Regions from separate parts of the Shewanella sp. SM74 genome, predicted to be linked through region 2. Evidence: riboswitches for the same ligand, from Rfam matches in the RefSeq annotation. Region 2 holds a riboswitch; the other holds the start of a gene.
The links. Region 2 has a riboswitch for cyclic di-GMP ahead of L5M49_RS08495 (glycosyl hydrolase family 18 protein). Riboswitches for the same ligand answer to the same signal wherever they lie in the genome.

Region 1 (3,194 bases), on a different contig from region 2:
AGATCAATTGGCCCCAATAGCTTTTGAATGTTTCAACCCAGTAGCCATTGAGGCTAACTAAATCGATTATTGAAAAATGGCATGACTTTCAATTGTGATAGCCCAAATTAATGTACCGATATAAGCATCGATTAAATAGATAGTTTGGGACATTAACAGAGCCAAACCCAGTGGGCAAGCCAGTTGTGAACAAAGAAGGGCAGCAAACGGTACGGTAACAACTTAATAGCGCTGTGATAAACGAAAATATACAAGCCAACAAAAGCGCTACCTTTGTTGAGAATACCTGTAATCTTGTATTAGGCTCGAATCAAAATAAAGCCGGTCTTTTTCCATCCGATGCAGACAAAAAGGGCTTAAACACACGGATATGTTTAAGCCCAATCACATCATGTTGAGAATTGATTAACTCAAAAAGTTAATTTACAGCTCAGTCCACGCCATAGCCCAAGAAGCGCCAACACCTGGTTCAAATCCAGTGGCAGAAGCCGACCACTGCACGCAATAGCCGCTATAAGGGAATGGCTTACATTGATACACTTTGCCATTTTTAGGCTGTAACACTGTAGTACCTGCAACGTAACCTTTCACGCCTGCTGGGAATACAAAATCAGCTTCTGGTGCAGGAGCTTGGTCCTTTAAGAAGAGATCAAAGTTCTGCTGAATAACATCACCTTGTTTAGGCTCAGCTTTTACCTGCAAATGATAATGCCCAGCTTTAGGCTCAACGACGTCTAACACTAAGCTAGCACTGGTATTGTTAACAGTTTGGCTCACAAAACCTGCCGCTGTGCCATCATGGCTAAACAAATACGCTGACACTAGCATCTCGGCGTTACTGGTCACATCAAAGCTGACCTTCGCCGCACCATCGATAATTTGATAATCATCGGCAAGTGAAGTGACTTCTAAGCTGTTGCCCGGAGCAGGAGCTAAATCAAATCCTACTTCGACACGCTCAATACCTGAGTTTTTCGCTGTAAAAATGTCGTTTTTGCCATACACAGGCTCAATCACACCCGATGCATTTTTTTGTCCCGCTTTTAACTGGGACTGCTGGGCATTAATCGCGCTTGCTAATAGGAAAGGCCAATTTTGTTTATCACCTTGAGTCGCATCGCTAATGGTAATGACTGTTTGCTTAGCCGCTTGCTCACCATTGGCGTCAAACACCCGGGTCATCACTTTATCGCCTGCTTTTAGATCGAGTGACGGATTGATATCCCCCACATCTTGCCATTCACTCGGCACAACAGGACCCGAGCCCAAGTTCACATCGATAGCATTGTAGAAACTATTCGTCGTATCTCCCACTTCCCACACGGCCAAGATCACTTGATAACCACTGCGACCTTCTGGCACGTAGCAGTCATGGGTCACTAACTTAGGCGGCTGTTCCATACCACCATCAACTACGCAAAAGGGTGCTAAGTCAAAGCTCGCTCGACTCAAAGCTTGGTTTGGGTTCCAATCTTGGCGAGTTAAATAGTAACGCCAATTACGGGTGACATGGTTTGCTGTGAACTGCCAACTGAACTTATTCCAGCCCGCTTTAATATCCGTCTTTGCCCAACGGCTCGGACTTTGTTCATCCAAAGGTGAAAAAGCACCATTGCCAGCACTCGCCAATTTGCCATCAGCAGGACCTGATTCAGGAAAACCCGATGGCCCCTCAACACTTTGCGGCTCCCATTGCACCGCACCACAATTGGCATTTTTACCTGTTTTACAGGCATATGAACGCGATTCAGGTGCCACAACATAACCGTGCGCCTGCGCAGAGATACTCACAAACGCATTCGTCGCCATTACTGCCGCGGCCAATAAACTCAATTTAGAAATAGGGGAAAAAACAGTAGGATTTGCCACTTTAATGCACTCCATTGATTGCCTATCATCCTAAACATAATGATAGGCTTAGATATAAAAGTGGTATTTGGGCAAACAACAGCATTAAACAGCAGTCGTTTATCTTTCACAGAAATCGAATTCTGCGGCAACTCCGCTATCTTAGTTCACTAAAAAATCCATTTACAACCTTAGACCGGAAGCTTTGCGTCCTAACTTTTCAATTAGTTTGCCAAATACAGTCGTTATCATTGAGTCACTACGAGTTAACAGTATGTAACTAAGTAGAAATGACTTGGCTAAATTAGCAACAAAAGACAACGTTGTCAAAAAATAATTCATTTACATTCATTAAGTTACAGAATGTGAATCGGTATTTTTCTGACACCCGTCAAACATTTATCAGCACCTACTGTTATAAACTCGTGCTTGAAACTAAATCTTACCTAGGTATAATGCCCACCTCGCTTCGGGGGAGTAGCTAACTGGATTTCGAACCATCGTCATCTAGGGTGAACATCAACATACTTGGCAACATGCCATGGTGTTCACAGCAAATCATAGATTTGCCCAGCAAGACCTGAGCACAATTACCGCACCTAGGGGTGGACGGTTTATTGTGCTTATGTCATAACCACCCCTAAAGGATCACACTTGGAAGCCCTACTTGCCTCAACCTTTACGGTTGCTATCGCCGAAATTGGTGATAAAACTCAATTACTTGCACTAATCCTCGCCGCAAGATTTAAAAATAAAACCGCCATTATTTTAGGTATTTTGCTGTCGACATTATTTAACCATTTTGCCGCCGCTTGGATTGGTCAATGGGCCATTAACTGGGTAAGCCCAGATCTTGCACGTTATTTAGTGGCTGCGTCCTTCTTCGCGATCGCTCTTTGGGTGTTAATCCCAGATAAAGTCGATGCAGAAGAGAGCCGTTTCTATAAAATGGGCCCCTTTCTCGCTACCTTTATCCTGTTTTTTATCGCCGAAATGGGGGATAAAACGCAAATCGCAACTGTGGTATTAGCCGCAAAATACGATTCATTAACTATGGTGGTTGCTGGCACAACCTTAGGCATGCTGCTTGCTAACGTACCCGTAGTGATCGCAGGCCACTTCAGCGCTGAAAAATTGCCTATGTTGTGGATACATCGTGGCTGCGCCGTATTGTTCGCACTCTTAGGCGTAGCAACACTGTTCTTCTAAGAATCGAGGCAGGGGTTTTGCTGCAGAATAAAATTTCTTCACGCAATATTTTATTCTTTTAAACCTAACCGTTTTGCAAGTCGGTGCAAATTACCTGTATCGATTTGCAATATTCTTGCACACGCAGCCCAATTTTG
Region 2 (3,194 bases):
CGCAAAAAGCCCACCAAGTTGATTAGAAAGCACATATTGCCCCTTGGCTTTAACTGAACGAGCATCATCGAAAGTGATTAAATCGCCAGTAGATGCCTTGAACAAAGATGGCGCCTCGGCCGTTTCGTCATAGCTGTAAGTCCAACCACTTCCCATGTAATCGTTCGCTATCTGACGATAATCCACCACACCAGCTTCCCAAGTACCTTTTACTTTGCCCGTTGCCGTCCCCGTGAAAGGATTATTACCACTGTAGCCATTGACACCTGTCCAACCGCGGCCATACATAGCGGCACCGACCACAATTTTCCCTGGGGTCACACCTTGGCCTAACAGCGCATTAACGCCATTAGCTGTGGTGTAACGGGTATTGGGATCCCAACTCGCTTCATACAGATTGGTTTGATGGCCGAGTTCAGTATTAGTCCAACCACCATTAAAGTCGTAACTCATCAAGAAGATGTAATCCATGTACTGCTGAGCAGCCTGATAATCGACTTTTTGAATTTTATCGTCACCAGCGCTAATAGCTGAGGTCAGCTCATAGGTACGACCCGTTTCGGCGCTTAGTTCATCAAGCATAGCCCGCAGTTCACGCATCAGAGTCACATAGGTTTCACCGTCATTGGCATTACCTAAATTTGGGTTAGCGCCATTTCCCCCTGGAAATTCCCAGTCGATATCCACGCCATCGAAGAATTTCCATGTCTGTAGAAACTCTTTCACCGAAGCGACAAAGATATCGCGCTTGGTTTTATCACCGAAGAAAAAGAAGGGATCCGAGAGGGTCCAACCACCGACCGAAGGTAAAATCTTCAAATCTGGATGTGCTTGCTTAAGTGCCATCAATTGACCGAAGTTACCTTTGTAAGGATCTGAATGCTCACTCACTCCCGCCTGCGGTATTTGAATCGCTGCCCAAGGATCGTGAATCGCAACTTTAAAATCACCACGACCACTACAGGCACGTTGCAACGCTTCGAAACTACCTTCGATTTCTTTCAAGCTATCATTGATGCCATCACCACCACAAATTGGGGTAAAGCCATATAAAATATGGGTTAAGTTTTGTGCAGGTATCTTATCGACCGGGAATTTACGACCGTATACGCCCCATTCGACAAAGTAACCGCCCACCACTTTGCCTGATTTATTAGCATAGGGACGGTTGTTTTCTTTTAGGGGAGCATTGAGTGGCACTAAATGGCTGCCGTCGGTATCAGCCACGAGGATTTGTTTAGCATCGCTCGCCGTACAGCCATCGCTGTTACACAGTTGTACTTGTATCTGATAACGGCCGCCCTTGTTCACCTTAAAGTTAGCGGTTCCCGACGCGCCAGATGGGCCTTCCCAAACTACATTGCCGTTGAGTAACACTTGGGCTCTATTGCCCACATCGCCACTCCAAAGGTTCCAACTGACGGAGACATCGGCGGCATCTTTCACCGTAACTAATTGATTGTAAGCGGTAGCCGCTTGATTCACTTCAATAATAGCGAACTTAGTTTCGCCCCAACCTAAAGTCGGTTTACCGGGCGCCGCTGCAAAAACACTGGCACTGATGGTAGATGCCAGCGCTGATGCCACTAGCAAGGCTGATGTTGAAATTTGAGTCTTGAACATGAGATATCCCTATTGAATTTTTATATGAATCAATAAGGCAAACAAAGCGTAGACAGGAAACAGCACTCTCTTAAAACCATGCAAAACGACTGACAACTGCACGAAGAAAAACCTGTGGTATCCCCGCTATCATAGGTACAGACGAACCCTTAGACCGGAGGCTTTGCGTCCCAGTTTTTCAACTGGTTTGCCTTTTACACACAATGACAACGTTGTCATTGTAAATATCAGCATAAGCGTAAGCGCAATAAAATTGCAACAAAATATTATCAACTGCGTTATTGGCTAAAATCGTAAATAGAACTAGTCATCTGATAAGAAAGGAATTATGCAAATTAAACTATCGCTAATATTTACTTTGGGTAATGAGGATTATCTGAATACTTTAAGAATAAAAAACAGGACTCGATATGCCAAAGGCATCACAAGTCCTGCTTTATATTTCACAATTTACGTCACTTATGCAGCTAAAACCCAATCACTAAACATTCATGGCGCAAACCATTGTCGAGCAACATGATGATCCTTATGCGCGGGGCATTTATGATCCTTATACACGGGGTTATTTATGATCCTTATGCACGAGGATAGTCCCTTGCGAGCATCACAGATAAACCGCGGCAAACCAAGGTTTCCATATCATCGACACGATTGATTTTCATCTCAGCTAAGGGCGCGCTCAATGCCATTTGCTTTAAGCTTTCGAGGCAGCCTTTGTAGTAAGGAGCGCTATTCATCATACCGCCAGCAAGCCAAATTCGATTGGGATTAAATAAATTAACCGCCCACGCTAATCCCATGCCGAGATAACTGCCCGCGCGATATAAATCATCCTGAGTGGAGATTTTGCGGCTGCGCACTGAATCGCCACTGGCCAGTTGCTCTAAACTAAACTCACCAGATTCTGTCATCACGCGACAAGGCCCCAACTCCCCCGCCACGCCCGTCGCTCCCGTAAAGACTTGTCCATTAAAAGCAATAGACATACCGATCCCAGTGCCGCACATGACCAATAACTCACAGGCATATTTGGCATCACAAGTCGCTTGCATACCCGCATCGATATCGTTGCAGATAAACTTAAGCTCACCCTGGGTTTTGACTGTATCGAAGCTCAATCCATTGAGTCCGGGTAAAGATTTACAAGAAACCAAACGATTATTTTGTACCAGTCCAGGTACGGCAATCGCTAGTTGGTAATGCTGTAAATCATAATCACGTTCAAACGCCGCAATTTGATTATTTAACTCTTCAATTTTAAAACCTTCACCTGTGGGGATTTTATATTGTTCTGTATGCCCCGCGAGCTGAAGTTCGAACAGGGCTTTGGTACCGCCCACATCTATTGTTAGTATTTGCATCGCTTACTCCACTGATACATGTGCCCCACTCTGACCCCGAGTAGAGATGGCAAATGTTAGCATAGGGTCCAAATGTTAGCGATTGAATAAAACTTAAGTTGCTAATTTTTAAGGAACAAGTCCTAATTAAAACATGACCAACCTTTTATTTAATTCACTTTTCATGCTCAAAATCACATAAATAAATTAACAACAAACCCCATAATCTCA

Region 1: another riboswitch for cyclic di-GMP. It lies ahead of gbpA (N-acetylglucosamine-binding protein GbpA); the one in region 2 lies ahead of L5M49_RS08495 (glycosyl hydrolase family 18 protein).

The regions. Positions count from the first base shown of each region.
Region 1 is NZ_JAKKRZ010000004.1:117,097-120,290, reverse strand. It holds gene gbpA (N-acetylglucosamine-binding protein GbpA) at 424-1,869, opposite strand; cyclic di-GMP riboswitch class I at 1,993-2,092, opposite strand; gene L5M49_RS06260 (TMEM165/GDT1 family protein) at 2,503-3,057, shown strand; gene norR (nitric oxide reductase transcriptional regulator NorR) at 3,108-3,194, opposite strand, start outside.
Region 2 is NZ_JAKKRZ010000006.1:145,141-148,334, reverse strand. It holds gene L5M49_RS08495 (glycosyl hydrolase family 18 protein) at 1-1,623, opposite strand, end outside; cyclic di-GMP riboswitch class I at 1,737-1,825, opposite strand; gene L5M49_RS08490 (ROK family protein) at 2,199-2,984, opposite strand.